3 regions of the Geobacillus sp. FSL W8-0026 genome follow, and region 2 is predicted to be linked to each of the others. Evidence: predicted binding sites of a transcription regulator. Region 2 holds the regulator's gene; each other region holds the start of a gene.

Region 1 (6,103 bases), 980 kb from region 2:
CGCTTGCCGTTTGACAAGTTTCCGCATGCGGACCGCAAGCTCGGCACGCAGATGAAGGCGACCGGAGAAGTGATGGCGATCGACCGCAACATGGAGCGAGCGTTCCAAAAAGCGGTGCAGTCGCTTGAAGGCAAAAACAACGGGCTGTTTTGGCCGGAACTTGCGGCGAAAACGAACGATGAGCTGAAACAACTGCTTGTTGACAAAGACGACCGCCGCTTTTTCGCTATCTTGGAATTGCTCCGCCGCGGGGTGACGGTCGAAGACATTCACACATGGACGAAAATCGACCGCTTTTTCCTTCGCTCGTTTGAGCGGCTCGTGGCGCTCGAAAAACAGGCGACAGCTGCGTCAATCGATACGATTGATGAAGCGACCTTCCGCTTTTTGAAAGAAAAAGGATGCAGCGACGCCTTTTTGGCCGAAACGTGGGGCGTGACCGAGCTTGACGTGCGCCGCAAGCGGAAAGAGCTTGGCATCGTGCCGTCGTACAAAATGGTTGACACGTGTGCGGCCGAGTTCCATTCGGAAACGGATTACTACTACTCGACGTATTTCGGCGAAGACGAGCGGAAGAAAGCGAGCGGCAAGGAGAAAGTGCTGATCATCGGCGCCGGACCGATTCGCATCGGCCAAGGGATTGAGTTTGATTACAGCTCTGTTCACAGCGTGTTCGCGTTGCAACAAGAAGGGTATGAGACGGTGATGATCAACAACAATCCGGAAACGGTGTCGACCGATTTTGCCGTCGCTGACCGCCTGTACTTTGAGCCATTGACCTTAGAGAGCGTCCTCGATGTCATGGAAGCCGAACAAATCAAGCATATCATTGTTCAATTCGGCGGCCAGACGGCGATCAATTTGGTCAAAGGACTCGAGGAAGCCGGTGTGCCGCTGCTTGGCGTCACCTACGAGATCATTGACCAGCTGGAAGATCGCGACCGTTTTTACCAGTTGCTTGAGGAGCTTGACATTCCGCACGTCCCCGGCTTGATGGCGAACAACGCCGAAGAGCTCGTCGCCAAAGCGGCCGCGATCGGCTATCCGGTGCTGCTTCGCCCGTCGTATGTGATCGGCGGCCGCGGCATGTTCATCGTCCGGAACGAGATCCAGCTTGCCGCGTTGATCGAACAAGGTGAGTTGACGTATCCGATTTTGATCGATGCGTATTTGGACGGGAAAGAGGCGGAGGCAGACATCGTGACAGACGGAACGGACCTGTTGCTGCCGACGATCATCGAACATGTCGAAAAAGCCGGCGTCCACTCCGGCGACAGCTACGCTTGGCTGCCGGCGCAGACGCTCACAGACGAAGAAAAAGCGAAAATCATCGACTATGCGGGCCGGATTGCCAACAAACTCGGCTTCAAAGGAATCATGAACATTCAATATGTCATTGCCGATGGCCATGTGTATGTGCTTGAAGTCAATCCGCGCGCGAGCCGGACGGTGCCGATCGTCAGCAAAACGACCGGCGTGCCGCTGGCGCAAATTGCGACAAAATTATTGCTTGGGAAATCGCTTGTCGACATGGTCGATGAAAACATGCGTAAATTGGCGGTCATGCCGTACGTTGTGTTGAAGTACCCCGTATTTTCCACGTACAAACTGCCGGGCGTTGACCCGACCGTTGGGCCGGAAATGAAATCGACCGGTGAAGGCATCAGCATCGCCGCGACGAAGGAAGAAGCGGCGTACAAGGCGTTTTACGCCTACTTGCAAAAGAAAGCGAACGCCAATGAAATGTACGTCATCGGCGGCATCGATGAAGCGCTGGCGGCGGAAATCGAAGCGAAACAGCTGGTGATGGTATCCGAGCTCCCGTTTGCTGAGTGGGTGAAACGCGATACGGCGCTGGCGGTGATCGACTTGGGCAAAGAGGAAGGCGAGGCGCCGAAACGAATGGCTGCATTGTCCCGACAATTGCTCGTCTTCACAGAGCCCGAGACGTTGAAGCTCTTCTTGCAGGCGCTCGCTGTCGATCAGCTCGATGTGCAGCCGATTTACAGCTGGCTGGAAAAGAAAAAACAGGCAGAACAGGCGGTGATTTTATGAATGCAGTCATGTCACTGAAAGGAAGAGATGTGTTAACGCTGCTTGATTTTTCCACAGATGAAATTTTCGATTTGTTGGCGCTCGCCGCCGACTTAAAGGCGAAACAAAAAGCAGGGATTCCGTATACGCCGCTTGTCGGCAAAACGATGGCGATGATTTTTGAAAAGCCGTCAACGCGCACGCGCGTGTCGTTTGAAGTCGGCATGATCCAGCTCGGCGGCCAAGCGCTCTACTTGAATGGCAACGACCTGCAGCTCGGCCGCGGCGAAACGATCGCCGATACGGCGCGCGTCTTATCGCAATACGTGGATGTCATGATGATCCGGACGTTTGCCCACGAAAAGGTCGAAGAATTGGCGGAATACGCGTCGGTTCCGGTCATCAACGGCTTGACCGATGACGACCATCCGTGCCAAGCGCTGGCGGATTTGCTGACGATTTATGAAGTGAAAAAAACGTTCCAAGGCCTCAAGCTCGCCTATGTCGGCGACGGCAACAACGTCGCCAACGCGCTCCTAGCAGCCGCGGCGAAAGTGGGCATGGATGTGGCCATCGCCTGTCCGCCCGGCTATGAACCGAAAGCCGCCTATGTGGAGGCGGCGCGCCAAATAGGGGAAAAAACGGGCGCCGCTGTCACGGTGACCCACGACCCGCTTGAGGCCGTGGCGGGGGCTGATGCGATTTATACCGATGTCTGGACGAGCATGGGCCAAGAGAGCGAAAGCGCCGAGCGGCTTCGCGTGTTTCAGCCGTACCAAGTGAATGAAGAGCTCGTCAAAGCGGCCAAACCCGATTACCTCTTTTTGCACTGCCTGCCGGCCCACCGCGGCGAGGAAGTGACCGCCGGCGTTATAGACGGACCGAACTCGTTCGTCTTTGAGCAGGCCGGCAACCGGCTTCATGCTCAAAAAGCGATTTTAGTGTCGATCCTATAGAAAAAGGAATTCCCGCTTCGGGAGTTCCTTTTTCGCTCTTACTAAGGAAAAAGGATTTCCGGAGGGGAACACTTTTTCCTTGTCAAAGGCTTGGCGCTCCGTGTGCGGCGGCCCCATCATTTCCCTTCTTATGAACAGCGGCGAAACCGGGAATGCTAACAAATGCAATCGAAGCAAGGGGGATGAAACCAATGGGTCAACCGCGCCATTTTAAACCGGGAGACAAAGCGCCGAACAACGGCATTTACATTGAGATCGGCGAAACGGGAGACAATGTGAAACATCCAAAAAAGCTGAAACTAAAAGCCGGCGATACGTTTCCGGAAACGTCGAACCATAACCGGCATTGGACGTATTTGCGCAAGCCGTAAGGCCGATGAAACGAAAAGCCATTCCCATCGCGGAGTGGCTTTTGGTTTGCTTACCGGGCGGTGGATCCGCTATAATCATTTATAGTCAAAAAAGGTCAAATGGAGGGAACGGCATGGATGCAAGCCGTTTGACGGAAAAACTGCAAGAGGCGTTCATGGCGGCGCAATCGCTCGCCAAAGAACGGCATCATCAACAGCTCGATGTCGAGCACCTGCTGTTGGCGCTCTTTGAACAAGAAGGCGGCCTGGCGCCGCGGTTGTTGGAGCTTTCGGGCGCTGACAAGGAAAAGGCCGCTGACTGGCTGCGCCACCAGCTTCGTCAAAAACCGGAAGTGCATGGGGCGGACGGGCAGCTGTATGTTGCGCCCGCCTTGGCGCGGCTGCTTGAGGAAGCCGAAGCGGAAGCAAAACGGATGCAAGACGAGTACATATCGGTTGAACATGTGCTGCTCGCGTTGCCTCGCGGCGCCGAGCCGGTCGCCCGGCAGCTGGCGCCGTTTGGGGTGACGCGTGAAGCGCTGTTGGCCGCACTGACAAAAGTAAGGGGGAATCAACGCGTGACAAGTCCGAATCCAGAGGCGACGTACGAGGCATTGACCAAATACGGCCGCGATTTAGTGGCGGAAGCCAGAGCAGGGAAAATCGACCCGGTCATCGGCCGCGACAGTGAAATTCGCCGTGTCATCCGCATTTTGTCGCGCAAAACGAAAAACAATCCGGTGTTGATCGGCGAGCCGGGCGTGGGGAAAACGGCCATTGTGGAAGGGCTCGCCCAGCGCATCGTGCGCAAAGACGTCCCGGAAGGCTTGAAAGACAAAACGATTTTCGCGCTTGATATGAGTGCGCTTGTTGCTGGAGCGAAGTTTCGCGGTGAATTTGAAGAGCGGCTGAAAGCGGTGCTCAATGAAATCAAAAAAAGCGACGGCCGCATCATTTTGTTCATTGACGAGCTGCATACGATCGTCGGCGCCGGCCGGGCCGAGGGGGCGATGGACGCCGGCAATATGTTAAAGCCGATGCTCGCCCGCGGCGAGCTGCGCTGCATTGGAGCGACGACGCTTGATGAGTACCGGCAATACATCGAAAAAGACCCGGCGCTCGAGCGCCGCTTCCAACAAGTATTGGTCCAAGAGCCGAGCGTCGAAGACACGATTTCGATTTTGCGCGGGCTGAAAGAGCGGTACGAAGTGCACCATGGCGTGAAAATTCACGATCGCGCGCTCGTCGCGGCTGCGGTGTTGTCCGACCGTTACATCTCTGACCGCTTTTTGCCTGACAAAGCGATTGATTTGGTCGATGAAGCGTGCGCGACGATCCGCACGGAAATGGATTCGATGCCGTCCGAACTCGATGAAGTGATGCGCCGCGTCATGCAGCTCGAGATTGAAGAGGCGGCCTTAAGCAAAGAAACGGATGAAGCGAGCCGCGCGCGGCTTGCGGCATTGCAAAAAGAACTCGCTGATTTGCGCGAAAAAGCGAACGCCATGAAAGCAAAATGGCAGCAGGAAAAAGAAGCGCTTGACCGCGTCCGCCGTCTGCGTGAGGCGCTCGAGCGGGCCAAACGCGAACTGGAAGAGGCGGAAAACGACTATGATTTAAACAAGGCGGCCGAGCTTCGCCATGGCCGCATTCCGCAGCTGGAAAAGCAACTCAAACAGCTTGAGCAAGAAATCAGTGAGCAAAGTGAAGGGAAATTGCTGCGTGAAGAAGTGACGGAAGAAGAGATTGCCGAAATCGTGTCGCGCTGGACGGGCATTCCGCTCACCCGCCTTGTCGAAGGGGAGCGGGAAAAGCTGCTTCGCCTTCATGAATGGCTGCACAGGCGGGTCATCGGTCAAGAGGAGGCGGTCGGGCTCGTCGCCGATGCCATCTTGCGGGCGCGCGCCGGCTTGAAAGATCCGCACCGCCCGATCGGTTCGTTTTTGTTCCTCGGACCGACCGGCGTCGGCAAAACGGAACTGGCCAAAGCGCTCGCCGAAGCACTGTTTGACAGCGAGGAGCAACTCATTCGTTTGGACATGTCCGAGTATATGGAAAAACACGCTGTCTCCCGCTTGATCGGAGCGCCGCCCGGCTATGTCGGCTATGAGGAAGGCGGCCAGCTGACCGAGGCGGTGCGGCGCAAGCCATATTCCGTTCTGTTGTTTGATGAAATCGAAAAAGCGCATCCGGACGTGTTCAACATCCTGCTGCAGTTGCTCGATGACGGACGGCTCACCGATTCGCACGGGCGGACGGTCGATTTTAAAAACACGGTCGTCATCATGACATCGAACATCGGCTCGCCGCTGTTGTTGGAAAACAAAGAGGGCGGCATCGATGAGGGCACGCGCAACGAAGTGCTTGGCCAATTGCGCGCCCATTTCCGCCCCGAGTTTTTAAACCGCATCGACGATATCGTCTTGTTCAAGCCGTTGTCGATGAACGAAGTAAAAGGCATCGTCGACAAATTCGCCCGCGAATTGTCGGGCCGTTTGGCCGATCGGCATATCGAGCTCGCGCTGACCGAAGCGGCGAAGCAATACATCGCCGAAGCGGGCTTCGACCCGGTATACGGCGCCCGACCGCTCAAACGGTTTATGCAAAAGCAAATCGAAACGCCTCTCGCCAAAGCGTTGATCGCTGGGAAGGTGAAAGAACATAGCGCCGTGACGGTCGATGTCGAAGACGGCACGATCATCATCCGGCCGTCTTCGTGAGCGCGGCTGCGGCTCTGCAAGTAAAAGAGGAACATGTGCCTGC
Region 2 (6,103 bases):
ATGTTTTGGATATATCCTAAATCAATGCCAAGACGCACATCGGACAAACATTGCGCCGCCTCTTTTGATTCGATGACGCGGCAGTTGGCCAATATGCCGTATGAACGGAACACTTTATCTTCTAATTGTATGCCCAAAGTTTTGACTAATGCCTGGCGCGCCGCTCGTTCTTGGGCGATCAGCTGCTGGACGATCGTATGCAAATCAGCGACAATATCTTCCTCCGATTTGCCGAGTGTGATCTGGTTGGAAATTTGGAAAATGTTCCCCAACGCCTCGCTCCCTTCGCCGTATGTCCCGCGAACGACAAGACCGAGTTGATTGATCGCCGGAACAATGCGGTTCATTTGCTGCGTCAAGACAAGCGCCGGAAGATGCATCATTACCGAAGCCCGCAACCCCGTCCCCACATTGGTGGGACAGCTTGTCAAATAGCCAAGCCGTTCATCGAAGGCGTAGTTGACATGCCCTTCAATCCAATCGTCCAATTCGCTCGCTGCTTCCAGCGCCTCAGCAAGCTGCAAACCGGGGAACAGGCATTGGATGCGAATATGATCCTCTTCGTTAATCATGATGCTGATTTCTTCGTTCTCCGAGAGCAGGCAGGCGCCAAACGGCGAATCTTCCGCCAAATGGGGACTGATCAAATGTTTTTCCACCAAAACCCTCTTTTCAATTGGCTGAAGCTCCGACATTTTCAACAGCTCGAAACGCCCCGCCTCCCTATAAGAGCGGTGCGCAAACGCCCGCTCGAACAGCGAGACGATTTGTCTTGCCTCCTCGCTGCTGAACAGCGTCGGAAAACGAAAATCAACGATATTGCGCGCCAGCCGGATGCGGCTGCTTAAGACGATATCCGAATCCGGTCCCTCTTGACTCATCCACGAACTGACCGCAGTATTGAAAAATTTCTCAAACGACATGCCGTTACATATCCCCCTCTCCGCGCTGGCGAAGTTCATTTTCCAACGAGCGGATTTGGTCACGCACCTCTGCCGCTCGCTCAAATTCCTCGCGGGCGATCAATTCCTGAAGCTTTTGTTTCAGAGCGGCAAGCTGCTTGCGCAAATGAAGCACGCCCCCTTTTCGCTTCGGAATTTTCCCTGAATGGGCCGTATTGCCGCTATGAAGCCGTTTCAAGATCGGCGGCAAGTAACGGGCAAATGTTCGATAACAATCCGCACAGCCGAACCGCCCAATTTGTGTAAACTGATGATAGGTCATCTGGCATGTCTGGCACTGCAGCAAATCCGGGTTTGGAAACGCGTTCGCCGTCATCTCCTTCACCGGAGCCTCGAAGTTGAGTAACCCCGCCAACAAGTTGTTGAGTGGAAAATCGTCATGGCCATATAACATAAACATATGGCCGTGCTCCTTAGCGCATTGTTCGCAAAGATGAAACTCCGTTTTTTCTCCGTTGACGATTTTCGTAAAATGCATCGTAGCCGGCCGTTGCTTGCATTCTTGGCAAACCAAAGACTTCCCCTCCCCCTATTTATATTTCAGCGACGTCAACATCGCCTTCAGCATGCGCGCTCGCAGTTCATCCCGTTCAGGCAGGTCAATGTATAAAACGGAGCGATCCATGACACTTAACATCATTTTTGCCTCGCGCTCCGAAATCACGTTTTCATCAACGAGACGTTTCACCATATTCTCAGCATTCGACTGGCTGATGCGAGAACCAATGAGCTCAAGCAGCTGATCAATGAGCTGCGCCTCACTTTTTGTCTTTACCTTCATAATCCGAATATACCCGCCGCCGCCGCGTTTGCTTTCAACAATATATCCTCTTTCCAAGGTAAACCTTGTGTTGATGACATAATTGATTTGTGACGGAACGCATTGAAACTTACTGGCGATTTCACTTCGCTTAATTTCTACAATATCTTGATCACTCATATTGAGAACTTGCTTTAAATATTGCTCAATAATGTCGGAAATGTTTGGCACTCTACCTCCCACCTTCCTTACAACCGAACTGCTCAGACGATCAAATCCATCCGTTGACTTTGACTATATTTGACCTTACTTTTACTATATAATGTATGGCGAAAAAATGCAAGCGTTACTGAAAAACAGCGGGCATCTATAGAATATCCTCTTTTTCCAATGGCAAAACGTCAAAAAGAACAGATAAACAAAAAGCACGCCTTTTCTTTTTGGAGAAAAGGCGTGCTAAAAGATCTACTGCCTAGCAGCGACCTACTCTTGCAGGGGCGCTGGCCCCAACTACCATCGGCGCTGGAGGGCTTAACTTCCGTGTTCGGGATGGGAACGGGTGTTTCCCCTCCGCTATCACCACTAGGCAAGCGATTCCGTTTTTCATCAATCATTATACCAGAAAATCAATTCCTGTCAAGAAGGAACGCATTCCTTCAAAACTAGATAACCGTCGGAAGAAGCCGCGTATCACACTGTCTAGCTCCGGCCGCCATCGGCTCGCGACGCTTCGGTCCTGCTATGGCGGCATAGCCTCCTCGCAGGCCCTCCAGCGCGTTTCGCCGATCGGCGGGCGGCCTCCGCTTTTCTAGGTTAAGCCCTCGATCGATTAGTATCCGTCAGCTCCACGTGTCGCCACGCTTCCACCTCGGACCTATCGACCTCGTCATCTTCGAGGGATCTTACTCGCCTAACGCGATGGGAAATCTCATCTTGAGGGGGGCTTCACGCTTAGATGCTTTCAGCGCTTATCCCGTCCGCACATAGCTACCCAGCGGTGCCCCTGGCGGGACAACTGGTACACCAGCGGTGCGTCCATCCCGGTCCTCTCGTACTAAGGACAGCTCCTCGCAAATTTCCTACGCCCGCGACGGATAGGGACCGAACTGTCTCACGACGTTCTGAACCCAGCTCGCGTACCGCTTTAATGGGCGAACAGCCCAACCCTTGGGACCGACTACAGCCCCAGGATGCGATGAGCCGACATCGAGGTGCCAAACCTCCCCGTCGATGTGGACTCTTGGGGGAGATCAGCCTGTTATCCCCGGGGTAGCTTTTATCCGTTGAGCGATGGCCCTTCCATGCGGAACCACCGGATCACTAAGCCCGACTTTCGTCCCTGCTCGACCTGTCCGTCTCGCAGTCAAGCTCCCTTGTGCCTTTGCACTCTCCGAATGATTTCCAACCATTCTGAGGGAACCTTTGGGCGCCTCCGTTACCTTTTGGGAGGCGACCGCCCCAGTCAAACTGCCCACCTGACACTGTCTCCCACCCCGCTGAAGGGGTGCGGGTTAGAATTTCAATACCGCCAGGGTGGTATCCCACCGGCGCCTCCACCGAAGCTGGCGCTCCGGCTTCTCAGGCTCCCACCTATCCTGTACAAGCGATACCAAAATTCCATATCAGGCTGCAGTAAAGCTCCACGGGGTCTTTCCGTCCTGTCGCGGGGAACCTGCATCTTCACAGGTAGTATAATTTCACCGGGTCTCTCGTTGAGACAGCGCCCAAGTCGTTACACCTTTCGTGCGGGTCGGAACTTACCCGACAAGGAATTTCGCTACCTTAGGACCGTTATAGTTACGGCCGCCGTTTACTGGGGCTTCGGTTCGCACCTTCGCTTCCGCTCAGCGCTCCCCTTAACCTTCCAGCACCGGGCAGGTGTCAGCCCCTATACGTCGCCTTTCGGCTTCGCAGAGACCTGTGTTTTTGATAAACAGTCGCTTGGGCCTTTTCACTGCGGCTCTTCCAGGCTCTTCACCCGAAAGAGCACCCCTTCTCCCGAAGTTACGGGGTCATTTTGCCGAGTTCCTTAACGAGAGTTCTCCCGCGCGCCTTAGGATTCTCTCCTCGCCTACCTGTGTCGGTTTGCGGTACGGGCACCTCTTCCCTCGCTAGAGGCTTTTCTTGGCAGTGTGAAATCGGGGACTTCCGGATGACTCCGTCGCCATCACAGCTTGGCCTTCCGGCCAGCGGATTTGCCTACTGGCCAGCCTCACTGCTTGGACAGGCTCTTCCAGCCGCCTGCTCGCCCTATCCTCCTGCGTCCCCCCATCGCTCCAACGGGAAGGAGGTGGTACAGGAATCTCCACCTGTTGCCCATCACCTACGCCTTTCGGCCTCGGCTTAGGTCCCGACTAACCCTGAGCGGACGAACCTTCCTCAGGAACCCTTAGGCTTTCGGCGCAGAGGATTCTCACCTCTGTTTTCGCTACTCATACCGGCATTCTCACTTCTAAGCGCTCCACCAGTCCTTCCGGTCTGGCTTCTCTGCCCTTAGAACGCTCCCCTACCGATGACCAACGGTCATCCCGCAGCTTCGGCGGCACGTTTAGCCCCGGTACATTTTCGGCGCAGAGTCACTCGACCAGTGAGCTATTACGCACTCTTTAAATGGTGGCTGCTTCTAAGCCAACATCCTGGTTGTCTTCGCAACTCCACATCCTTTTCCACTGAACGTGCACTTGGGGGCCTTAGCTGGCGATCTGGGCTGTTTCCCTCTCGACCACGGATCTTATCACTCGCAGTCTGACTCCCGGGCATAAGTCGTTGGCATTCGGAGTTTGACTGGGTTCGGTAACCCGATGAGGGCCCCTAGCCCAATCAGTGCTCTACCTCCAAGACTCTTACACCCGAGGCTAGCCCGAAAGCTATTTCGGGGAGAACCAGCTATCTCCAAGTTCGATTGGCATTTCACCCCTACCCACACCTCATCCCCGCACTTTTCAACGTGCGTGGGTTCGGGCCTCCAGCCGGTGTTACCCGGCCTTCACCCTGGACATGGGTAGATCACCTGGTTTCGGGTCGACGACGACGTACTTCACGCCCTGTTCAGACTCGCTTTCGCTGCGGCTCCGCCTTCCCGGCTTAACCTCGCACGCCATCGTCACTCGCCGGTTCATTCTACAAAAGGCACGCCATCACCCATGAACGGGCTCTGACTACTTGTAGGCACACGGTTTCAGGTTCTCTTTCACTCCCCTTCCGGGGTGCTTTTCACCTTTCCCTCACGGTACTGGTTCACTATCGGTCACTAGGGAGTATTTAGCCTTGGGAGATGGTCCTCCCTGCTTCCGACGGGATTTCCCGTGTCCCGCCGTACTCAGGAGCCGCTCGGGAGGGAACGAAGTTTCGACTACAGGGCTCTCACCTTCTCTGGCCGGCCGTTCCAGACCGGTTCGTCTACCCCGTTCCTTTCTCACTCCCCTATGAGCGGTCCTACAACCCCAAGAGGACTCGCCTCTTGGTTTGGGCTGTTCCCGTTTCGCTCGCCGCTACTCAGGGAATCGCGTTTGCTTTCTTCTCCTCCGGGTACTAAGATGTTTCAGTTCCCCGGGTGTGCCCTCCATGCCCTATGGATTCAGACATGGATCCTGTCCCATTACGGACAGGGGGTTCCCCCATTCGGACATCTCCGGATCGACGCTTGCTTACAGCTCCCCGGAGCGTTTCGGCGTTTGCCCCGTCCTTCATCGGCTCCTAGTGCCAAGGCATCCACCGTGCGCCCTTTCTAGCTTAACCTACAGCGTCTCGGCTTCTTCCTTTTGTGTATCGGTTATCTAGTTTTCAAGGAACGAAGTCGCTCCATTGAGCTTGCTTCTTCGCTGGTTTGCGTCGAGGAATCTAGCTTCTCTGGATTCACTTGTAGACGCAGACGCAAACGAAGCAGTGGAAGGAATTCTCATTCCTTCAAAACTGAACGAAACGAAAGCGCGATTGGTGAATGATTGGCCATTAGCGACCTTCGCTTTTCGTATTGTCTAGCTCCGACCGCCATCGGCTCGCGACGCTTCGGTCCTGCTGCGGCGGCATAGCCTCCTCGCAGGCCCTCCAGCGCGTTTCGCCGATAGGCGGGCGACCTTCGCTTTTCCCCTTAGAAAGGAGGTGATCCAGCCGCACCTTCCGGTACGGCTACCTTGTTACGACTTCACCCCAATCACTTGCCCCACCTTCGGCGGCTGGCTCCCGTCAGGGTTACCGCACCGACTTCGGGTGTTGCAAGCTCTCGTGGTGTGACGGGCGGTGTGTACAAGGCCCGGGAACGTATTCACCGCGGCATGCTGATCCGCGATTACTAGCGATTCCGGCTTCATGCAGGCGAGTTGCAGCCTGCAATCCGAACTGAGAGCGGCTTTTTGGGATTCGCTCCCCCTCGCGGGTTCGC
Region 3 (6,103 bases), 1.1 Mb from region 2:
GTCAAGGACGCTTGATGGGCCGCCGCTTTGTTTTTCAAAGCCGACGGTGATTTTTTTGTCGGTGACGCCGGCGTTGCTTGTCGCGATGATGACCGTGTCTTTGAAGCTGACGGTGCGGCCTTGGCTGTCGGTCAAGCGGCCGTCTTCCAAAATTTGCAGGAAGATGTGCTGCACGTCTGGGTGCGCTTTTTCAATCTCATCGAGCAAGATGATGCTGTACGGATGGCGGCGCACTTTTTCCGTCAGCTGACCGGCTTCTTCAAAGCCGATATAGCCCGGCGGTGAACCGATCAGCTTCGCGACGGAATGTTTCTCCATGTATTCGCTCATATCGAGGCGAATCATGGCGTCTTTCGTGCCAAACAGCTCTTCAGCGAGCGTTTTGGCGAGCTCCGTTTTCCCGACGCCGGTCGGGCCGACGAACAAGAACGAACCGATCGGACGGTGTTTCGCCTTCAAGCCGGCGCGGCTGCGGCGAATCGCTTTGGCGACTTTTTGCACCGCTTCCGCTTGGCCAATCACTTTTTTCGCCAAGTTGTCTTCGAGATGTTTCATTTTTTCTTTTTCATCGGCTTGCAGCTTGCCGACCGGGATGCCGGTTTTCTCGGCGATGATTTGCTCGATATCGGCGGCATCCACGACAGGGCGTTCTTGGGTGACGCCTTGGTCGAGCTGTTTCTCCAGTTTCAGCTCTTCATCGCGCAGTTTCGCCGCCAGCTCATAGTTTTCTTCTTTCGCCGCTTGTTCTTTTTCTTTCGCGATTTGCATCAGCCGCTCTTGCAGCTGTTTTTCATCGGTCGGGCCGAGGTGCAAGTTCGCTTTCGAGCCGGCCTCGTCCAACAAGTCGATCGCTTTGTCCGGCAGGAAGCGGTCTTGGATGTAGCGGTGCGCGAGTTTAACGCACGCTTCGATCGCCTCGTCTGTATAACGAACGTGGTGGAACTGCTCATATTTTGGTTGAATGCCTTTTAAGATGGCGATCGCTTCGTCAACGGTCGGTTCGTTTACGATGACCGGTTGGAAGCGGCGTTCAAGAGCGGCGTCTTTTTCAATGTGCCGGTATTCTTTCAACGTTGTTGCTCCGACGACTTGCAGTTCGCCGCGGGCGAGCGCCGGTTTTAAAATGTTGCCGGCATCCATCGACCCTTCGGCAGCGCCAGCGCCGACGAGCAGATGAATTTCGTCAATGAACAAGATGACGTTTTTCCGCTCTTGCAGTTCGGCGATGAGCCGTTTCATCCGCTCTTCGAATTGACCGCGGATGCCGGTGTTGGCGACAAGCGATGCCACATCAAGCAAGTACACTTCTTTGTTCAACAATTTTTCCGGCACGTTTCCTTCGGCGATTTTCAGCGCCAGCCCTTCAACGATCGCCGTTTTCCCGACGCCCGGCTCCCCGATCAACACCGGATTGTTTTTGTTGCGGCGGTTCAAAATTTCAATAACGCGCGCAATTTCTTTGTCGCGGCCGATGACGGGGTCGATTAAGCCCGCTTTGGCCATTTGCGTCAAGTTGCGGCCAAATTGATCCAAAAATCCGCCGCCATGACGCTGCGGGTGTTTGGCCGCTGTTTCCGGCGCGGCCGCTTGCGCGTTGGCCGCCGCCAGATGACCAGCGAACCAGTCGTCAAACGAAAACGGCGAAAAGCCGAAGTTCATTGGAATTGACAGTTGCTGTTTTTGTTTTTCATAGCATGTATGGCAAAGATGAAGCTGTTTTTTCTCACCATTCCATTGCAAGTTGACAAACACCGTTGCTTCACGTTGTTGGCATGCTTGGCAACGCATGAGGAATACCCCCTTCTCCGTTACTAGTAGTTTGACTTTGACTTTCTTTGATCTTCTGACTCTATTATACTTTGACCTTTTTTGACTTTCAAGTGTTTTGCGCAAAAAAATTTGTGATAACGATGAAATGTTTTTGAAAAAATGGTGAAGACTAATAGAGGTGGAACGAAGCTATGATAAACTGAAAAACAGAAAAAGAGACTGTTTTGTTCACCTGTCCGGTCGGGCAAATGGCATGACAGCTCTTAGATGGAAAGGAGAACAGGAACATGAAACGGTTCGCGTTAGCGTGTGCGGCTACGTTGATCGTCCTCACAGCGGCGGCTTGCTCGGACAACAATAAGCGAACGGAAACGCCGGCTGTGCTTGATGTGAAGATGGAGATACCCGATCATATCGAGTTGAACAAGCCGACGAAGCTCGCTTGTGTCGTGACGTATGGCGGTGAAAAAGTAGACGATGCGAGCGAAGTAAAATTTGAAGTGTGGAAGCACGGCGCCGGCGATCGCGACATGCTGAAAGCGAAGCGCGATGGCAGCGGGCGCTATTCGGTCACCAAAACGTTCACCGAAGCGGGGACGTATTCCGTTGTCGCCCATGTGACGGCACGCGATATGCACAACATGCCGAAAAAAGATGTTGTCGTCGGCAATCCAAGCCAAGCGGCTGAAAAAGGAGAATCGGACAGCCACCCGTCCGGCGAGGCGGATCATCAGCACGGTGAGGCAGGCCATCACCACGACAACAGTGTGTCCATGTCGTTATCTTCCCATTCGGTGACAGCCGGAAAACCAGTGACCTTAGCGGTTCGCATCATGAAAGACGGAAAGCCGCTGACGAAGGCGACCGTCCGTTTTGAAATTTGGCAGGCGGACAACAAACATGAGTTTGTCGAAACAAAAGAAGCCGGAAACGGTGACTATCAGGCGGAGGTGACGTTTGCTACGCCGGGAACGTATTCCGTGAAAGTGCATGTCGAAGCGGCCTCCCTGCATGAACATCAAGTCGAACAAGTGATGGCGCACTAACGAAGACGAGGGTGTCCCAAAAGGAACGGGATACCCTCTTTCGTTGCTATATATACGTTCTGACTGCTTCTGCCGCACTATATGTTGTGTCGATCTTGAAGGCAGACAACCTTTTGGGTCAGCACCGTTTTTTCTATTCTTGAAGGCAGACAACCTTTTGGGTCAGCACCGTTTTTTCTATTCTTGAAGGCAGACAACCCTTTGGGTCAGCCTGTTTTTTCTATTGAGGAACATTCTCCGGTTCGGCCGTCTTTCTTGTCCGCTGCGGACATATACATGGAATGAAAAGAGAGGGCAAGAGAAGGAGATGGCAGACGGTGAGAAAAAAAACGGAATGGGCGGAGGCGTGGCAAATTGCTGCCGTGTATGTCGGTACGGTGATCGGCGCTGGATTCGCGACGGGCAGAGAAATCATTGAATTTTTTACCCGGTATGGAACGGCGGGGACGATCGGGGTGGCGGTCAGCGGCGCGCTGTTCACTTGGGGCGGGGCGCGGCTCATGGTGATGGCGCGCCGCCTTGGCGCCGCCTCTTACGATGAATTGAATCGCTATTTGTTCGGGAAACGGCTCAGTCCGCTAGTGACCTTCGTGATGACGTGCATGGTGGCAGGGGTGACGGCGGTGATGATTGCCGGGGCGGGCGCGGTGTTTGAAGAGCAGCTCGGCTGGCCGCGGCAGGCGGGGATTGCGCTGACGCTTGGCGCGGCGTTGACGGTCATGTTGCTCGACCGCAAAGGGCTGTTTGGCGTGAATGTGTTTGTAGTGCCGATGATGGTGTTGTTTAGCGTCACGATTTTGCTCAAAATGGCGACAGCCGGGCATCTATGCCGACCGGGGGCAACAGCAGCGGACTATTCGCTGAAAGCGATGATGGCGCCGTTTTCTTATGCGGCGTTTAACTTGGCCATGGCGCAAGCGGTGCTTGTTCCCGTCGCCCGCGAAGCGGCGAATGAGCGGGTGGTCAAGCGCGGCGCGGTGTTGGGCGGCTTGCTGCTGACGGGGCTGCTGCTGTTGAATCATACGGTGCTGTTGTCGTTTCCGCATCACGCGGGCGATGAAATTCCGATGGCTCAGGTGGTTCGGACGTTTTTCGCCGTGCTTTATTGGTTTTATGTCGTCGTGATTTACGGGGAAATTTTCACCTCCGTCATCGGCGGATTGTTTGGGCTGGAACGTCAGGCGCGCGCCTGGTGGCCCGGGGGCGGGAAACCGCTTGGGGTGCTGCTTGTGCTGCTGTTTGCTGCTGTCAGCCCGTTTCGCTACGGGGAGCTGTTGTCGATGGTCTATCCGTTGTTCGGTTACATAAGCATTTGTTTGTTATGGCTTCTTTGGCGCCGGCGCATGCCAAAGCGGTAAACAAGCCCTTTTGCTCCTTGCCCAAGCGGCCGAGAAGCAAAAGGGTTTGCTTTTATAAAACCGGTCATTGAAGGGAAGTGGGCCTGTCACCAACTTCAGCGGTTTTCTCGGTCTTTTCGAAGTGAAAGCGGGAAATCATCTTATCCAATTCGCGCGCTGCCGCTGCCAGTGCATCCGCTTCGCGCGCCAGCTGATGAAGAGCGAGCGTCTGCTGTTCGAGCCCGGCCGATGTTTCATGAACCATGTTGGAAAATTCGGTGGCGACAGTGCGCACGCCTTCCATCAATTCGCTGAGGCGTCTGCCGTCGGCGGTGATATCGTTGACGTAGGCTTCGTTTTGTTGAAGCAAGCCGTTCAGCTGCGCAAACATGTTGCCGAGCGCCGTGAATGTTTCCCCGGTTTTCCACAGCGAATCTTTCGTTTTTTCTACGTGCCGGCCGCTTCCTTGCGCGGCATCGACCGCTTCTTTGAGCGCGTTCGCCATAGCGTCAAGTGAGGAAAAAATTTCCGACGCAAACGCGTTTGTGTCTTCGGCGAGTTTGCGCACCTCTTGGGCGACGATGGAAAACCCACGCCCTGCCTCGCCGGCCCGCGCCGCCTCGATCGACGCGTTCAGGGCGAGCAAGTTCGTCTGTTTGGCGATCGTGCGAATGGCGGCGATCATCTCATGAACGCGCCCGGCTTCTTTGGCCGCCTTGTCGATTAAGGTGGTCGTCTCCCCGATGCCGATCTGCATGGCATCCATATTCGTTTTCGTTTCGTCCATGAGGCGAATGCCCTCAGCCGCCGATGACCACGCTTCATCGGCCTGCCTGACGACCCGCTCTACAGCGGAACGCATTCCTTGGACGCGCTCCACCATTTGTTGGATAACGTCATCGGCTTGTCGGACGGCGTCGGTTTGTTGCTTGGCTCCTTCACGGAACGTTTCCACTGCGGCAGCGATTTCGTCAAACGATTCGGACAAGCGGCGCATTTCCATTTGTTGCTCATGGCTGACATCCCGCACCGTTTTCGCTGCTTTGCCGAGCTCGGTGATCATCGTGCGGATGCCGAGAATCATTTTGTTGATTTCGTAAGCGATTTGGTGAAATTCGTTCCGTTTCCCCGCCGTTTCCACTTCGGCGTGCAATTGGCCGGAAGAGGCGGTGCGGGCAACGCGGTACCAACGGCGCAGTTCGGTTGTCAGCCGCCGTTCCCAGAAAAACGAAAGCGCTGCGCCCGCTATCATCGCGGCCAAGGCGGCCAACCAGACAGGCAGCCGAGCGGCCGCCATTCCCCCGCCAACTGCGACGGGAAGGGCGACGAGGCTGGCGAACACCCACGGCAAATACGGGCGATGCATGAGCCGTCCCAGCCGCAAATTGATCCGTCTTCCACTCGGCTCTGTCCAAAGCGGGCAGCTAGCGTCAATCAACACTTCGCCCGTGTCGCGTTCGTACACTTGCAATAGCGGCTCGTTCGTGCGGGCGGCGGCGAGCCCGACCGGATCGGCGAAGGTTCGTCCTTCGCGGAGACGGTTGGTATGAATGAGGCCGTATCCGTTTTCATCGACAACGACAAAGTATTCGTCCTGGCCGAGCCGCTCATCCAACAAGGCGCGGAGGCGGTCAAGCTGCTCCTCAAGGGGGCGCGTCGGGTCCATGGACCGCCGCAGCCATTCCGCTGTTTCTGTCGCTTTTTTCAACGCCTGTTTCGCGCGGCGTCGCTTTGTCAAGTCACTCATTCGGCATTCTCCTTTTTCTTTTCGTCAGTCTTTTACACGCGTCCAGCCAAAGAGCACGCACTGGCGTGATAGGGAAGAAGGCGTCTCCTTCTGGTCGGCACGTTTCACCAAGGGGGCTATTTTTAATAATATATAGAAGATTTTGTCGAATCAATAGGAGATCAGAGGGGGATGAAGAAAAATCATCGATGGTTGGAAGTGGA

What was found. The regulator CtsR, encoded in region 2, represses protease genes until heat stress. The targets are predictions, from matches to a motif close to ATGGTCAATAAAGGTCAAACA.
Region 1: the regulator CtsR is predicted to act here: its motif matches at 3,443-3,463, upstream of clpB (ATP-dependent chaperone ClpB).
Region 3: the regulator CtsR is predicted to act here: its motif matches at 1,857-1,877, upstream of NST29_RS12970 (ATP-dependent Clp protease ATP-binding subunit).

What each region holds. Positions count from the first base shown of each region.
Region 1 is NZ_CP150194.1:2,745,514-2,751,616, reverse strand. Features, by position in the region: gene NST29_RS13800 (carbamoyl phosphate synthase large subunit) at 1-2,055, shown strand, start outside; gene argF (ornithine carbamoyltransferase) at 2,052-2,990, shown strand; gene NST29_RS13790 (YjzC family protein) at 3,182-3,361, shown strand; gene clpB (ATP-dependent chaperone ClpB) at 3,475-6,060, shown strand.
Region 2 is NZ_CP150194.1:91,398-97,500, reverse strand. Features, by position in the region: gene NST29_RS00510 (protein arginine kinase) at 1-923, opposite strand, end outside; gene NST29_RS00505 (UvrB/UvrC motif-containing protein) at 928-1,476, opposite strand; gene NST29_RS00500 (CtsR family transcriptional regulator) at 1,492-1,953, opposite strand; rRNA gene rrf (5S ribosomal RNA) at 2,193-2,309, opposite strand; rRNA gene NST29_RS00490 (23S ribosomal RNA) at 2,532-5,460, opposite strand; rRNA gene NST29_RS00485 (16S ribosomal RNA) at 5,817-6,103, opposite strand, start outside.
Region 3 is NZ_CP150194.1:2,588,647-2,594,749, reverse strand. Features, by position in the region: gene NST29_RS12970 (ATP-dependent Clp protease ATP-binding subunit) at 1-1,788, opposite strand, end outside; gene NST29_RS12965 (FixH family protein) at 2,058-2,816, shown strand; gene NST29_RS12960 (membrane protein) at 3,134-4,174, shown strand; gene NST29_RS12955 (methyl-accepting chemotaxis protein) at 4,239-5,900, opposite strand.